3 regions of the Methylobacterium nigriterrae genome follow, and region 3 is predicted to be linked to each of the others. Evidence: riboswitches for the same ligand, from Rfam matches in the RefSeq annotation. Region 3 holds a riboswitch; each other region holds the start of a gene.
What was found. A riboswitch is a leader RNA that binds a small molecule or an ion and turns the genes downstream of it on or off. The one in region 3 is predicted to bind S-adenosylmethionine.
Positions count from the first base shown of each region.

Region 1 (5,578 bases), on a different contig from region 3:
TAGGGGGCGCACCTTAGGTGAGAGCTTGGTTGCGGACCGAGCCCGGCTGACGGAGAATGGCTTGCGAGGCGCACTACGCACCGGCCCCGAACCCGATTTCGCGACGATCCTGCGCTTGCTTGCAGCGCTCGGTGTCCGCGTGAGCCTCGCGATCGGCGGCGAAGCGCGCCAGTAGCGTCGAGCGGCTCGCGCCGCTATCTCTTCCGTTTTCTGAACCACTTATCCCGGAAGGCGGTCGCCTCGCGCCTGTAGTAGGCGACCGCGTCGGCTGCTCGGCGCGCCTTCCAATCGCTGGCGGGCGGGCGCCCTCTTTGTTCAGGCACGCGCTCTCGCCATTCATGGAGCAGTCGATTCAGGATGTGTGCGGGCACGTCCTCTCTCGTCGCTCGAAGGCGCTGCGGGTAGACGCCAGTCACCACGTAAGGTCGGCGGTCGCCGCCCGCGCCGTAGATCGCGTTCTGCGCCGACCACAGGGCATGAGGCAGAGCCTTGCCGAACTGCTTGCTCAGCAACTGCACCATGACCGCCTCCGCTTCCGCGTCGGAGACCGGGTAGAGCGTTCCGACATAGGCGCGCGCATTGGCGAACGTGAACCGGCCGGCGAGCTGATGCCAGGAAACACAAGCATTGTTGACGACGATCGGGCTTCCGCTCGCTGCCAGCGATGGCGACACCATCACCAGGTTGTTGTCAGCCATAGCCATCGCAGCGGAGCCCGGTACGCGCGGGATGTCCTCGCGCCTGATCGGCTTCAGCCGGTCCTCCTGCAAAGCCGCGTGAAAGTCGCTCAGTGCCGTTCCGACGTGCATGCCTCGCTTGGCTTCCGGATCGGTCCAGTCGACGCCGTCCAGCGAGTGATACCGCAAGAATTCGGTAAGCGAGACGACGTCCGGGTCGTCGGTGGCCCCGAGGCCAATCGCGATGTCGACTACGAGAACACGGTCGTATCCCTCGCTGTCCCGGAATTCGTAGGTCCAGCGGTAGCCGGAAGCGTCGCCGCAGTGCGTCGCGAAGATCAGCAGGTCGTAGGGAAATAGCTCGACGAGCTCAGTGATCGCGCGCACGGTCGCGCCATCCCGGCTGTAGCCGCGTACAAACATGCGCCGCTCAGGCAGCAGTTTTGCTGCCGCTTCGATCTCCGGCGCCCGGACTTTGCCTGGGTCTACCAGGGCAGCGACATTGGTGCCACGGCTTCCCGGCTGCTCTGCGGTGAAGCCGTTGACGATGGCGATGCCAAGGTCGGGATACTGGAAGAGGTGAGTGGAGGGCACTTCGGGGAACGCCGCGCCGAAAGGCAGTTCCCGTGTGATGAACGTGACCGACCCGTTCGGCGGGATGCGCAGGTCGCCGCACATCTGGCGCAGCCGCCGCTTGAGCCAGGCTCGCGTGTCACCAGGCGATCTGCCCGGGGCGTCGATGCTGTAATACGCCTCCAGCAATTCAGCGCGCTCCGCCTCATCTGTCGGGTCGATCAGGTAGAGGCCGGCGTTGAGCGAAAACGCGTAGTTGGCGGCGATCACCTCCGAGAGGAGTTCGCCGCGCTCGCAGACGACAAGATGGCCGGACTTGCCGGGCACCAGGTCAGGCGGCGTCGTGTGGTCGGTGAATTCGATCGGCCGCCGCGCATATAGTGCCGTCAACATACCAAGGCCGATGTACTCTCGTCCCCAGACAAGCGGCGCCTTTCCGGCGATCGATCGACCGGCACCAAGCGGTGCAACATTGGGGTCCGTTACAACCGCGGTCAGATTGGTAGGCAACTTGGCGGCCAGCGCGCGCTCGGCGTCAGGCGCTAGTCCCGCCAACAGAATCCTTGTGGACTGAAGCCGCGCGAGGGCATTGTTCCGGCGGATCACCTCGCTGTCACGGTCCGGCCGGGTCATGCGCGGGCCGTCGAGCAGGGGTAGGTAGGTTCGCGGCTCAGCGAGCGCACAACTCAGCCGAGCAGCGAGATACGGATCGTCGGACACGATCGCCGTTTTGGACAGCCCAGGGCACACAACTGTCGCGCTGCTCAACTGTCTCCGCTCCTGCAGCTCTGACGGGGTCGCCGTGCTGTCGCATGGGTCTCGCGAACCGCCAAGCTATGGCTGCTCAGAGACTGGCGTGTGATCGCTGCTGCGGCGGACCTGCGCCAGAGATTTTTTTCTGCCCCGCGCGTGGCTCTTGCCGAGCAGTCAATCAGACTTGAACGTTCATTCAGTATTACTCAGGCTCGGCTACGCCCTTTGATTTGTAGTAGGCCATTCAGCGTCGGTTTAATTTGGGCGGATAGACTGAGAATTCTACGAGGAGCGCAATGTCGAAGACGATTGGCCCCGATCGCCCCATTTGGCCTCCGGTGCCGGAGCCCGCAGATCCTGCGCCCGCTCCAAATTCCGCCCTGTGATTTAGCGCACGGCCTCCGGGTTCGCGTTGCGATCTTGTGCCCACCTCTCGTCGTGGAGGGTGAGAATGATGTCAGACGTTCACGAACAGCTCGTTGCGGCTCTCCGCGCCGTGGTTGCCCAGAGCCCCGATGCTCATGCCCTTGTCGTTCATTCTCTTGAGGACGTTGAGCGTGAACAGCCGGCACGCTCACCGCGATCGGCCCAAGAGGTGCCGGGCCCCTACGCGCCGAACTCTTGGTCGATCTACGCTCGGCGCGCTCACTGATCAGCCGCGGGTTGCGCACTGAGGCCTGAACGCACCGAGGGAAGAGTGGACGGCTCTTGCAATCCAGCCGCTGATCCTGACACGATGCGGTCCAGCGGGTGAGCTACACGATCGTTCCGGATCCCACGCCCTCGGCGAAATCACAGCGACCGGCTGGCCGGTTACTCTGATCGGCTCGCCGTAGCTCGGTCCCGGCTTAGAAGTTGAGCATGTACTCGACGTAATCCCGCTGGTACTCCCAGTGCTCGACAAAATTTTCTACACCTACGAGGTTCAGCTGGAACTCGGCGATCCACTGCCCGCATTCACCCAGGGATTTTACCCACGCCTGAACCTCGGACGGCATCCGCTCCACCTCCTCAAGGAGGAAGAGGGGCGGATCATGATACTCGCCGCCTGCAGGACGTTTCGCCATTGCTTCCACCCCGAACACGGGCAGACTGGCGCTCCTGCCATTTTTGCCGATCAGGTCGGCCGCATCCCGGATCTCCGGAACCACCTTCGCCGCAGGGGCAGGTTGGTCGAGGCGCCAGCCTCATCTCGATGCAAAGATGAAATTGCGCTGATTTCAGCAGGAATTCAAGTTCCGGCCGCCGTCTCAACATTGGAGCGGAAACTGTGCAGATCAAAGGCGCCGGAGCCACTCTATGGTATCTTGCACTCTGGCGTTTGCGCTCACAGAACGATGCGGAGGCGTGACCAAATATGGCGGGCGCTGATATTACGAGACTTGATTAGAGATACGTTATGCAAAAAGTCTAGTTAATGCCTTTCGAATGCAGCTTCAACTGAGCTGTATTGCACGTTGCGTTAGCAACTTAGCAGGGTTAGCCATTGGTGTTCGAAATTTGGTGCCGCCGAGCAACACATCGGAGCAATTGAAGCGATTTGCGAACGCAATCGGCACAATGCGTATCTTGAGGAGCCAGAAACCTGAACGTATCGCTTGACAGACACGGCCTCCAATCCTGTATGGGAATGTGCGACTACGGCCATCACCGCCTGAGAGGCGCGCAAAGAACGGGCTGGGCGTAGGGGGAATACTAATGTCAACGAAGAAGACGCCTAATATTGTTCCCTTGGCAGCTGCTCTTGCCGCTCTCCCAGGAGCGGCCGGCATGGTGGCGTCAGCAGACGCGGCCGTCCCGACCAATCAGGCGAGTGAGCCAAGTGCGGTCAACAAGGACCTTGCTCCGGCGAACACCTTCGTGTCGGTCGGCAAGGACTTCCTCAGCTTCACCGTGAGCAAAAGCGCGGAGGGCACCATCGTCGCGGACCACCGTTCGCATGCCTCGCACTCGTCGCACTCGTCGCACTACTCCAGCCGGTAACGCCCCGCCGTGTCAGAGCTTGTGGTCGCATTCGAACGCTCGACCCAGAGCCTTGGTGCGCTGCGTGAAGCAGCGTACCGCCTCATCGGAACGGGTTCGTGCCGCATCGAGAGTGAGGGCGAGCGCCTTGTCTGTCACTTGGAGGCGACCCAGAACCCGAAGGCCCGCCGAGCGGCAACACCGGCGGAGCTGCGGGAGCAATTCCTGAACCTCGTGACCGACGAGAACCTTCGCGAAAAGGTCGCGTCAGAGACCAGCCACGTTCGCGACCTCGTCATGGCGCTCGCCTTCGGTGCGTGGGCGCAGGCGGAAGCGGTTTAAGCTAGAATCATCATGTCTCGCTTCCTCCCGCCCGCCGAGTTCACGGCGGGCGCGTCCGAACTGCAACTCCTGCTGCTCCGCTTCGAGCCGATCACGGAAGACACATACATCGCCGCCAACATGGTCGGCGAGTCCTCCTACTGACGCGGGCTGAGCTTGAGCGGCTGACTGCTCTCGATCTTGTCCCAGGGGACGGACTCTACGAACGTGCCTTCTCCAAGCTCTTGGTCGCGCGGAAGGGTCAGAGGTCTCAGCTCCAGCTGCTCGGCTTGCGCCTGCGAAGCCGAATGGCGTTCCTCCGCCAGCCGACTGGCCTGCACATCTTCGTCGTGACGCTGCGGTGTGAGCACTCGTGCCCGTACTGCCAGGTCTCACGCCGAAGCACGGACAAGTCCCGCTTCGACATGAGCGAGGAGACCGCGATGCGGGCCCTCGCCGTGGCCCTTTCCTCGCCGTCGAAGGGCGTCAAGATCGAGTTCCAGGGTGGTGAGCCGCTCCTGAACTTCGGCCTGATTAAGACGGTCGTGGCGGCCGCCCGTGAACAGGCTCCCACGGCGGGCAAGCAGGTTGATTTCGTCATCACCTCGAACCTCGCGCTGCTCGACGACGAGGTGCTAACCTTCTGCCGCGACAACAACGTCCATCTGTCGACCTCGCTCGACGGTCCTGCTGATCTGCACAACGGCAACCGGCCTCGCCCGGGCGGGAACAGCCATGAGCTCGCCGTTGATGGCATTCGGCGCATCCAACAGGAGCTCGGCAAGGACCGCGTCGGCGCGCTCATGACGACGACCGCGGCCAGCCTCGACCGCGTCGAGGAGATCGTCGACGAGTACCTGAAGCTCGACCTTGATGGCATCTTCCTCCGCGCGCTCTCGCCCTATGGCTTCGCGATCAAGACGAAGCAGTTCGCCAAGTACGACACCGAGCGATGGCTCGCCTTCTACGAGCGTGGCCTCCGTTACATCCTGGACATCAACAAGCGTGGGACCCGCTTCCCGGAGTTCTATGCCACGATCCTGCTGAAGCGGATGCTGACCGATCGCCCGATCGGCTACGTCGATCTGCGAAGCCCTGCCGGAACGGGGCTCGGCGCGCTCGTCTACAACTACGACGGCAAGGTATTCGCCTCGGATGAGGGTCGGATGCTCGCCGAGATGGGCGATGCCGCGTTCGAGTTGGGCAGCCTTGAGGAGGACGATTACCGCTCGCTGATCGTCTCCGAGAAGCTGACAAACATCATCGGCAGCTCCCTGGCGCAATGTGCGCCG
Region 1 covers NZ_JBAWTG010000114.1:240-5,817, forward strand. Annotated here, with positions in the region: gene WDW90_RS29230 (hypothetical protein) at 195-2,018, opposite strand; gene WDW90_RS29235 (hypothetical protein) at 2,852-3,088, opposite strand; SAM-I-IV-variant riboswitch at 3,100-3,207, opposite strand; gene hxsA2 (His-Xaa-Ser repeat protein HxsA2) at 3,702-3,986, shown strand; gene WDW90_RS29245 (hypothetical protein) at 3,996-4,307, shown strand; gene WDW90_RS29250 (hypothetical protein) at 4,320-4,451, shown strand; gene hxsB (His-Xaa-Ser system radical SAM maturase HxsB) at 4,472-5,578, shown strand, end outside.
Region 1: it holds a riboswitch for S-adenosylmethionine, as region 3 does, so the genes downstream of both, WDW90_RS29235 (hypothetical protein) here and WDW90_RS23955 (hypothetical protein) in region 3, are expected to answer to the same signal.

Region 2 (5,578 bases), on a different contig from region 3:
AGGGATCAGCGCGCCTCGGCCAGGGGCGGCATCCCGTAGCTGAGGAGGAGGAGGCGATGAGCACCGGCCTTGCCCTCGGCTTGACGCTCATCGACACCGCGGAGATCTACGGCGACGGTGAAGCTGAACACCTGATCGGGCGTGTGATTAAGGGCCGGCGCGATGAGGTCTTCCTGGTCTCGAAAGTATGGCCCTCGCACGCGACCCGAGCGGGCATCCAGAGCGCCTGCTCCGCCAGCCTCGCCCGCCTCGGCACCGATCACCTCGACTTGTACCTGCTGCATTGGCCTGACCGCGCGAAGGATCTGGCAGTAGTCGTCGACACGTTCGAGCAATTGCGGGCTGGTGGCCAGATCCGGCGATGGGGCGTCTCGAACTTCGGGGTTGCCGAACTGGATCAGCTGTTCCGCCTCCCGGCAGGCGAGCGGTGCGGGACTAATCAGGTGCCCTACAGCTTGGCCGACCGGAGGGTCGAGCGGGATGTCCTGCCGTGGTGCCTGCAACACCGCATGCCGATCATGGCCTATTCCCCGCTCGGTGGTGAAGGCTCGAGTGTTTTGCGGAACCCGGCTGTGCAGCGCATCGCCTCTTCGCAGGGTCAGAGCTCGGCAGCCGTCGCGCTGTCGTGGGCGATGCGCTCTGGAAGCGTGATCGCAATCCCTGAATCTGGATCGGTTGCCCATGTGCGCGAGAATGCAGCGGCCCTGAGCCTGAGGCTTGGCCCGGACGAGTTGCGGCAGCTGGATCAAGCTTTCCCGCTGTGACGCATCGCCGGAGCGCCACTTCCCCGGGGAGCCGATCAGAAGGCGTAGGATAGCAGGACTGACGCTAAGCCCCGAGCGTGTGCAATTTGATCCTACCCCGTCATCCGGATTGCCATCTCGTCAGCGTTGCTGAGCAGGGCCGTCCATGAAGCCCAAGCCGCGCAAGATGTCGCCGAGTGGACCAGCCATGGCGACTGGCTGGGGCTCGGGGACCGCAGTTGCAGGTTGAGCCGCAGTGGTCGGTGTCGGTCCAACGGATTTCAGTTGCCGCTGCTCCGTCTTTCGGGCCGCTCGCGCCATCATGGGTCGCTTTGCCTTCTCCGGTCTGCTCGCCCGCCTGGGCCCAGTGAACTCATGCACTGGCGTCGGCCGTACTGGAGCGGAAGCGCGGGAGAGCGTATCCGCCTCAGCTCGCCGAACCAGCGTGCCGGTAGTGTCAGGCTCGGCTGGACCGATTGCGAACGAGGCGGTGGTCGCGTCACCCGCCGGAGCGCGCTCAATGCGCGATGGGGGATCGGCCCATTCACGTACGGGATGAGTGGCGCTCGTATGGTCGTTTCCGGCAGAAGGTGCGACGGCCGTGTCAACGGCGGCTGCGACCACGAGCGGGGCCGGTTCCGGATCGCCCAACAGAGCGACGCGAAGACCTGCCGTCAGCAGGATCGCCGACAGCACCGATGTGCCCACGATGGCCGTGCTTGCCCTCATGGTATGGCAACTCAAGGCCAAGCTTTAGCGTTCCTCATAAAGTGCAGGACCGTACGTACATCTCGGCGATTACGGCTCGGTCAGACGAGGACGTGGTTTGGGCATGGGAATTGTGATGAGCTGTCCGCTGATCGGATCAAGGATCGTGATGCTTATGGGGCACCTCAGGGTCTTGGATCCTGTGATCACGACCAAAGGAGGTTGCCGAGAGGTTATGGCGAAGCGCACGCGAGCTGGATCGGCGACTTAGAGCAGCGACTTGTCCCCTGCCCTTCCACGGAGGGTACGCTGGACGACGCGTGCCTTCCGCCCACGTGTCCTGAGTCATCCACCCCGACTCGAAGGATTGTCGTGGTGACCTGGGCCGTCGCGACGGCCACAATGCCGATTTCGGGCACAACCATGAGCAGGAGAGTCGCCTCTCCGGCACGGTACATGTAGGCAGAAAAAACGTGTAACGAAATTCCTATAAGAGAGAAAGCAGGAAAAACGTTACAAGAATTCCTCGGCATCATCTTGGCTGAGAAGGCGACCTTCTCATCAATGGTTGTGAACTGCCGCCAGCGATTGCGCGTCAGGCGATCATCCGACCGGATTTTCTGCCGAGGTGCAATTAGCCTGGGAGCAGGTCGTCAGGCAGTTCGCACAGCTACGCTTCACAAGAATATGCGCGGCCACAATTCGTGATCAGACGCAATATAGCTCGATGCCTTGGCGAGTCATAGAAAGATACTTGAGCAGCGGATCGCTATTCAAGGCTCAGAACGTGTCTCCATTTTACGCGATTTGCAGGTGATCCCAGGCGAGCTCTGCCATTCGCCTCTTGACGTGGTTCTGCCTCCGGTTTCGGATGCGCTGGGATGATCAATAGAAGAAACAAAAGCGCACCCCGCTCCGTGTTCCAGAGTCTTGGTACAGGTCGCACTGAAGCGCGCTCGCTGCAGGACTGCGAAGTCTGCGGCGGCGCAGCAGTCCAGGACTTATGGCCGCGCTATCGCATCCGTTGCGCCGAGCACAAGAATACGGGGTTAGTGGCTTCGCAATCACAGTTCTCTTCACCGAGCCTGCTTCAAGCCGGACCGCACGAAGCTCGTGGTCTTGTTCGCCGCGTCGGGGAGCGTGACTCGGATCGGCGAGATCGTCATGCGCGGGGCCGAGACGCCGTACGCCGATGCGGCTCTGCAGTCGGCAATGCAGGGCGGGGCAGCCAGCGGGCGGTGATCATCCCGAGGCTTGTGAGCAATGCTCATGCAGCGACGGGCAATACCCACATTAAAATGGGCATGGATGGGTCTCGTTGACGTCCGCAATGGGCCACAGGAGCCCTATTGCTTGACTTCTTCTCCATTCTTCGGTATTTTATCCCAAGCATTAAGACGAGAGCTGGCCTCTCACCAACCTGCCCTTCGGCGGCAAGGTGGTTCCACGAAAGTGGGATGCGGCTGACGGGTGTCAGCAAGAGTAGCCGGAAGCGCCAGCCTTCCAGAACGAACCGGAATGGAGGCGCTGATGTCTGGCCGCACGCCCTTAGCTGAACTCATCCAGAGCCGCATGCGGGAACTGGGCCTGAGCGATGAGGCGCTCGGCCGCCGCCTCGGCAATACAAACCCGGCCAAGGCTGCTGGGCGGGTATACGCCCTGTGCAACGGTCTGCCATTCAGCGCAAAGAGCCGCTTCGCCCTCTGGCGCTTGTCGGGTGCCCTCGAACTTCCGGCGGACGTGGTCGTGCAGGCCATTGCCGACACAGAGCGACTTTTAGCCCAATGGGAGCTCGAAGCCGAGGAGCAGCGCCGTCGCGCGCGTGAGGCCGAGGATGCCGCTTGGAGAGCAAGCTTCTGTCCGCATGCCGTGATCCAGACCGAGTACACGGTGCCCACGCAGATCTGCATCTGCGGCTTTACGGGCGGGGCGGGGCGCTGGCTCATGATCTTCTTCGATCAGTCCCGCTCGCCGCTCACATTCGTCCAGCAGGCTGTGGATGCTCTGCCCGAGAAGACGATGCCCCGCTCGGACGGCGGGCGGCACGTCATGTTCTTCGGCAAGGCGCTCGGACTCATCATCAATTACACGCCGGATTCGGCTCTGCGCTGTGATTTGGACGGAAATCCTCTTGAAGTGTTGGGCAAGGCATACCGGCCAGGAGAGGTGAGTCTGTCGTTCGGTGGCCCTCGGCTGTCGCCTGCCGCCGTGTCGCGGGTGCTTAGCTCGCGGTAAGCACCCAAGTGTATCTGAGTCAATTACTGACATAATGGATGATCAATCCCGCATCGATGAATATCGTCCGCTTCATCTTAGGAGGTTGCTATGAGCTTCGGCTGGGCCATATTCTGGGCCGTTCTTGCAGGCTGCATATACCTCTGGGTACGAAGCGCCAGGAAGGAGAGAGCAAGAAAGGAAGCTGAACGTCTTCGAAATGCAGCTGCATCCGATTTCATTCTTACGCAAATCGCAAATGGATGCAGGCAGACCAGCAACGACTATGCCGTTCTCGCTCTGGACCTTACTAAGAGGTTCATCAAGGCGAGTTACGACTCGCCCGTAGAGATCGTTGAACGCTTCTCCAGACACGGCCACTTCGCCGCAGCTGCATTCCTGAAGGTTGCGAAGGACGAGCTGCCACAACTGGAGGCGCAGCGACGTGAGGATAAGCGGGAGGTCGAGAGGCAGGCACGGGAGAGCGCCGCCATCGCCGCCGCAGCGGCTGCGGCCTATGCCGCCAACAGCGCCGCAGAACGTCGTCATAGAGAGAGCCTACAGGAAGCCCGCGATCAGGAAGACAGGGCTTGTAGGGAAAGAGAAGCGGAACGGAGCCGGGAAGCTCATTCGCGCTGGATAGAGGACAATACGATCCGGTTCTACGGCCTGTTATGACTTGAGCCAGTCGAGTGCGGCGGCAAGGTAGAGGACACCAGCGAAGCTGGTGGTGGTCTTCTCGTATCGCGTGGCAACAGCGCGCCACTCCTTCAATCGCGCCCAGAGACGCTCGACCCGGTTACGGTTGGTGTAGATCCACTCCGGGCAAGCGACGGGCGCCTCATGCCGCTGCGGCGGGATCGCAGGCCGTGCACCCATGCGCCAGATGTGCTCGCGGAAGCGATGGCTGGTGTAGCCCCGGTCGCCCACCACCCACTTGGGCACGCCCGGCAGTTGATCGAGCAGCGGGATGGCCTGGGGCAGCTCATGCGCTTGCCCAGAGAGTTCCTCAGCCGGAGTGCCTAAACCTACCCCGCCGCCTGTCCGGTCAGACAGGGTGCACTCCAGGTAGATGCTCCCGTCAGTCCGGAACAGCCCAATGGCCCGCCTTCGCTGTCAAGCTATCGGGCGGTGATCCTGAACACGCGAAACGAGGTCATCAGGGTCGAGAGCTTGATGGCGGCCGGCGATGACATGGCGAAAGATATCGCTCGCGCAATGGCCGAGGACCACGCTGTGGAACTCTGGCAAGGAGTGCAACGCATCGAGCGGATTGAACCGCCTCGCATAACCGGCAACTGACGGCGTGGATTAGGCACGCAGCCTGGGATGCCATGGAATCTGAATGGTTCTGGTGGTGATCTGGTCAGTCAAATCTCATCTGGTTCAGGCATCGGGGTAGCCGCTGACCTTCTGCAAGTGCACAGAAGCCTTTACATGGCCCCATCGCCTGTCCCGAGGCATTTCTGAACGGCATCGACCAACCCCGAGGAACGGAACGGCTTTCCGAGAAAGCGGCCACCGGGCGGAAGATCGGCGGCTGCCGGGCGCATTCTCCCGGAGATCAGGAGAGTCGGGACGTGCGGTAAGCGCTCGTGAATGATGTGAGCGAGCTTGAGGCCGTCGATTGCACCCGGCATCTCGAAGTCGGTGACCACCAGATCCACGTCGGTCCGTTCGCCGAGCAGGACGACAGCCTCCTCAGCATCACGCGCTTCGAGAACACAATAGCCGGCATCCACGAGGATGTCGGTGGCAATCATACGGACCAGCACCTCGTCCTCAACGACGAGGATCACAGCGGGCCTGTCATCGGCACCGGAATGCACTACCTGAGCCCCCTCCCGAACGGCCACCATCGAAGGGGCCTGTGTGTTTGTAGACAGAGACCCCGATCTAGGCGCAACGCGGCT
Region 2 covers NZ_JBAWTG010000069.1:3,881-9,458, reverse strand. Annotated here, with positions in the region: gene WDW90_RS24980 (aldo/keto reductase) at 1-764, shown strand, start outside; SAM-I-IV-variant riboswitch at 2,836-2,945, shown strand; gene WDW90_RS24975 (hypothetical protein) at 2,970-3,686, shown strand; gene WDW90_RS24970 (hypothetical protein) at 3,777-4,343, shown strand; partial or broken gene WDW90_RS24965 (transposase) at 4,338-4,667, opposite strand; gene WDW90_RS24960 (hypothetical protein) at 4,797-4,967, shown strand; gene WDW90_RS24955 (response regulator) at 5,099-5,464, opposite strand.
Region 2: it holds a riboswitch for S-adenosylmethionine, as region 3 does, so the genes downstream of both, WDW90_RS24975 (hypothetical protein) here and WDW90_RS23955 (hypothetical protein) in region 3, are expected to answer to the same signal.

Region 3 (5,578 bases):
ACGACTTGACGGCGCTCTCCCGCGAGCTGCTGAACGGCGGGCGCAGCGTTCAGCTCGAGACGAGCGGCACCGCCGAGATCCGGATCGATCCCCGCGCCTACGTCACCCTGTCCCCGAAGATCGGCATGCCGGGCGGCCTGACGGTGCGGCGCGATGCGGTGCTGCGCGACGACGAGATCAAAATGCCGGTGGGTAAGCCCGCTGACGCCGAGCGCCTGCGCGAGCCCCTGGCCGAGTACCGCTTCTACGGCAAGCGGGTCTGGCTCCAGCCGCTCTCGCAGTCTGCGAAGGCGACCGCGCTCTGCGTCGACGCCGCGACCCGGAACGGGTGGAGGACCTCGGTCCAGACGCACAAGTCCCTCGGCGTCCGATGAGTGAGCCGTTCCAGCTCGACGCCTTGGAGCAGTTCATGCTCCGGGCGGCCACTATCCGCGGCTATGCGGTGGCCCGCTCCTACGAGTAACAACCCACTTCCGGTTCTGGTACCTGGATGCTGACAAGTTGAGGTCAGCATGCCCTTTGAATTCCGCAAGCTTGCGAACGTTGGTACCCGCCACCCAGTGATGGCGCGCCTCAGCCTCCAATCAGGCGAGCTGCTTAAGTGGCTCGACGTAGAGGCCGAAGTTCGTGACGAAATTGGCAAGCTCTATATGCTCAGTCTAACGGAGCACCTGCTCCGCTGCCATGAGCATCGTGACACTCTCTTCGAGAGACTCGCCAAAAGCGTTGAAGAGGTTGGTCAGCATAAGGATCCGCGGGTGCGGGAAGTTCCGCATGTCTCAGGTCTGGACGGTATCGCGGAAGGCTTCTTGGTCGACGTAAAGAAATTTCTTCGCGATCTTCTAACAGTCTTCCAGCTTACATATGGGTATGAGCCAAAGGATGCTAGCGATTTGGCCGACGTTAAGGGAAGAGGCTACAGCGACGTAGGCAAATGGGCAGAATCAACGTTTGGGCCCGACGACAATCTAACAGCCATGCTCAAAGCGGAGGCAAATTGGGTCACCGAACTCGTCAAAATGCGGAACGCGGTCGAGCATCCCGCTGACAGGTCAGGAACCCTAACGATCAGGAACGTACGACTCCATCCGGATGGCGATGGATGGGTAAGGCCGACATGGCAGAGAACGGGCAAACCTGAGCAGGACATTCTAAGTGACATGGACACCGCAATGGATAGTCTCCTGACTCTCGCGGAAGAAGTCCTTGTAGCCATCGTGCTCAAGCGTCGCACGTTCGAGCATGTGACGGTCTTCGAAGTACCGGAAGCGAGTCGGGATCCGATCTGCCCAATCCGGTTCGTCGTCAACCTTGAGGCGAGCTTCGCCGCTAAGGTCGCGGTCTCGTCGCCGCCTCCGTGAGGCAGCCACCTGCCAATGCGCCAAGGGCGCGCGTCGCGGGCGGTGGGACCGCAACCCGCTCTGATTGCTGCCCCGGCAAATCCAACACGGTGTTGAATTTGCGCCCGACCCCATCACCGCCCCGCAGGGAGCGGCTTGCCGAGCATCCCGGCTGACCTCACGGACGAAAGCGGCGGGCCATCGGGGCCGCCGCGAGCGCGTTAGGATGACGATCAGGCCCGGCGCCTTGCCGAAGAAAATCACGTGCCGCCCTCCGTTCGAGCGAGGCATCGTCATCTTAGGCACGGCATCCACGGCCTGCTGGACGTAGGTGACCGGCGGCTGCGACAGATCGAAGGGGATTATCAACCTCGGTCCCGCTCCACCGATGAGCCCGCAGAAGATGATCTGGGTCGGCACCGTGTAATCGGTCTGGATCACGGCGTGTGAGCGGAAGCTCGCCCTCCAAGCGGTATCTTCAGCCTCCTGCGTGAGCCGATGCTCTTCCTCGGTCTCGCGCTCCCGCTCGGCAATGAGCCGCTCAGTATCAGCGATGGCCTGCGTCACCACGCGCGCTGGAAGCTCCAGGGCTGGGATCACGGCAAATCTATAAGGGAGATGTTCAACAGGAAGTGAGACTCAGTATCTGGTCAAGTGCCTCTCGTGCTCTGCCCTGCCACGTTCAGACTCCCTTCGGCGCCAATCCTCGTCCTGCCTGCGATCCGCCGCCTCTATAGCCTTCCTATTACGCTCATCCGCAGCGTTGTTTGCGACCTGGGCTGCGACAGCAAGAAGATCGGCTTGTGCTTCAGCCGCCGCCCGTCTCTTGGCCTCCCGGCGATCCTCAACTCTTTGCCACTCCAGGCCGGGCAGATCTTCATGCGCGACCTTCAGGAATGCGGCGGCTGCAAACTGCCCATGCTGGGTAAAACGCTCAAGGATCTCCGTGGGAGAATCGTAGCTCGCTTTAATGAACCTTCGCGTCAGGTCCAGGGCGAGTACTGCGTTTTCTTGGCTGGTGTTTCTGCACCCCTGTTCAATTTCTCTGATGATACTCCTTGACGCAGCTTGCTGTCTTTGACGTTCGGCCTCTTTCCTTTGTGCTTTCTTGGTAGCAGATCGTATCCAGCAGAAACATATCACAGCGAAGATAGAACCATAGATTAGAATGGCACCTATAGTATCGGGGTCCATAGCCGCCTCCCGCTATTGAAAGACCACGCGCGCAGGAGTGGCCAAGTCGTATTCATTCGTCCGGATCTCGGCTGTGCCTCTTAGCGATGATGAACCCGATAGGACCGAGGCTCTTCACCAACGTATAGTAGAACATAGATCTGAGGATCAGTTTGGTGACAGCCCACATACCGTCCTCCATATTTTCCGATGTTCACGAAGAGGCGTTCAGCGGGACGATCTACCGCCAGAAATCTTTGTCGAAAGCCTTGCATTCATCGCCCTCGCAAGGCTTCAAACCTTTGGTGTGAACTGGATATCACCCGGCCCCCATGCGAAATGTCCGGACCGATCCCGCTGACCTCCATTCTCTTGGTACCGCCGATGTAGGCTCCAGAAGTCGGCGTAAAGATCGTGCAGCGCTGGATCGGCGACACTACCCTTGAAGTTGTCGTACGTAATTTCAGTGATACGCCGATTGACCAACGAAGCGAACTCCTCCCGCGTCACCAATATCCGGGCCACATAGTCGGCATCGGGCGTCAGCAAGATCTCGCGCTCCGGGAATAGCGCCTGAAGGTGTTCCTTTCGCCGCCCCCTGACGACCATCCGGTTCAAATCATTCCCGTCCTGTACGACTGACACAAAGGAATCAGTGAGGCAGATCCACATTTCTATCGCTCCTTGAATGCGGCTCATGGATTGCCGCTCGCGCTGCTCAATCACCGCCCAGCACTCGTGAGACGGCGGCCGGCGATAGGGGCGGGCCGCCGAAGGACAAGCTGACCTCGCCGGGCCGGTAGGCCTTCTTCAAGAACTCCAGCGGCTGGCCATCGAGAGAGCAGCGCAGGGCCGAGTCCGGTGAGTAGTTGATGATCAGCCCCAGCGCCTTGCCGAAGAACATCACGTGCCGACCGCCGTCCGAGCGAGGCATCGTCTTCTCGGGCAGAGCGTCCACGGCCTGCCGAATGAACGTGAGCGGCGAGCGGGACTGATCGAAGGCGATCATCAGCCAGCGTCTCGCCCCGCCCGTAAAGCACAGATGCAGATCTGCGTGGGCACCGTGTACTCCGTCTGGATCACGGCATGCGGACAGAAGCTTGCTCTCCAAGCGGTATCCTCAGCCTCACGCGCGCGACGACGCTGTTCCTCAGCTTCGCGCTCCCATTCGGCGAAAAGTCGCTCTGTCTTGGCAATAGCCTGCACGACCACGTCCGCCGGAAGCTCGAGCGCCTCCGGCAGCCGCCAAAGGGCAAAGCGGCTCTTCGCACTGAACGGCAGGCCATTGCACAGGGCGTACACCCGCCCCGCAGCCTTGGCCGGGTTCGAGTAGCCAAGGCGGCGGCCCAAAACTTCGTTGGTCAGGGCAAGCTCCCGCATCCGGCTCTGGATGAGTTCAGCCAAGGGCGTGCGGCCAGACATCAGCGCCTCCATTCCGGTCCGTTCTGGAAGGCTGGCGCTTCCGGCTACTCTTGCTGACTCAGGTCAGCCGCATCCCACTGTCGTGGAACCACCTTGCCGCCGAGGGGCAGGTTGGTGAGAGGCCAGCTCTCGTCTTAATGCTTAGGAGAATATGCCCGGAATCTGCCGGAATGTCAAGGTCAACGCTCGTAAGGGCGGTTCTTGACATGCTTGTGGTGTACACGGGAGCGAGATCGGCCGCCTTACCAAATCTTGGTAGCGCTGGCTGATGAAGAATCGGGGCGCGTCCGCATCAGGAAGCTCGCGATCAATGGCGGTAGCAAACCACCCGTAGCGTGAAGAGCCGTGCCTGCTCCGCAACCGTCGCGGCATCCATCGGGCCCGAACTCTTTGTCCCAACGGCCGGCGGAATGCCGTTCGCATCAAGGAACCCGAGAGCAACGGACGATTTGATGGCGAAGTTGATGTTCTGCGGGAGCATATCGGTTTGCTGAGCGACATAGAGGTCGCCGATGCGTGATACAATCACGCCGACAACAGAGCCGTACTGGTCCATTAATGGCCCACCACTGTTCCCAGGCTGAATCGGGGCTGAGATCTGCAGATGACGTGAGTCATCATTCTGCCCGGCTACAGCCGTGACGTTGCCAACGGTGAAATTTCCGGAGGCCGCGAGCATCGATCCGAGCGGGAAACCGTAAACGTAGATGTTCTCGCCGACGCGGGGTCGGAGGCCGAGAGCCGGCACCACCGGATCCTTATGATCTGTCGCGAGGACGGCGAGATCGTTCGTGGCGTCCGCTACGACGAGCCGGGCTGGCATGCTCGGCATCCCCACCTTCGCGACCGCGATTTCCGTGCAGTCCTTGATCACGTGATTGTTCGTGAGGACGTGGCCCTGGTCCGAGACGAAAAAGCCGGTGCCGAGGCTGACCCTGTCCTTTTTCTTGTCGCTCCCGCTCGGTGTGTCGTGCGGCGCCTCCGGCGAGGCCCTCGCCTCGACGACGGACTTCTGGCAATCCACCATCGCGCTCAGTGCGTCAGAGGAGCCGGACAGCGAGAGACGAGCAATCGATTTACGCTCGAAAAGGATGTTCAAGCCACCAGCGCGGGCCAAGTCGAGTACGAAGCTCTTCTTCAGCCCAGATGCGAAAAGCCCCTTCTCGGCGGTTCGCTCCACGCCGAAGAACTGGCCCTTCCAACGACCGCGCCCTGTCAGCATGACGAGTTGGTAGGCACGATTGATTTCGATGGATCTCCAGCGCGGATTGGTGAAGGCGAGGAAGGCTTCGTCCTTGTCACCTTCGAAGCCCATCCAGACCGTCGTCTCGTCCTGATAGGTTGCAGCAGCGACGCAGCCATTCAACGACTTGCTCATGCCGAGTGACCAGCCAGATACTTTTCCGAGCGACCTGTCGATGCTGAGCACTGGAGCGGCCGATGCGACCCGCAGAGGCATAACGCAGTAGAGCGCCAGGCCGGCGGCGCCTAGAAGTGCTCGCAGCGACATCCGCATCGCGCTCTCCATGTTAAGCCGAAGAATCAGCGCCCACTCACGGGAATGGGCCTGGGCGAGGCCGAGGAGGCGAAGGGATCGGAGGCCGCGCTGATCGTGGCTCCGGCATGTGGCCTGCTAGAGCGCC
Region 3 covers NZ_JBAWTG010000062.1:2,187-7,764, forward strand. Annotated here, with positions in the region: gene queE (7-carboxy-7-deazaguanine synthase QueE) at 1-374, shown strand, start outside; gene WDW90_RS23935 (hypothetical protein) at 513-1,361, shown strand; gene WDW90_RS23940 (hypothetical protein) at 1,980-2,534, opposite strand; gene WDW90_RS23945 (hypothetical protein) at 2,808-3,239, opposite strand; gene WDW90_RS23950 (hypothetical protein) at 3,232-3,522, opposite strand; gene WDW90_RS23955 (hypothetical protein) at 3,522-3,935, opposite strand; SAM-I-IV-variant riboswitch at 3,972-4,081, opposite strand; gene WDW90_RS23960 (S1C family serine protease) at 4,243-5,451, opposite strand.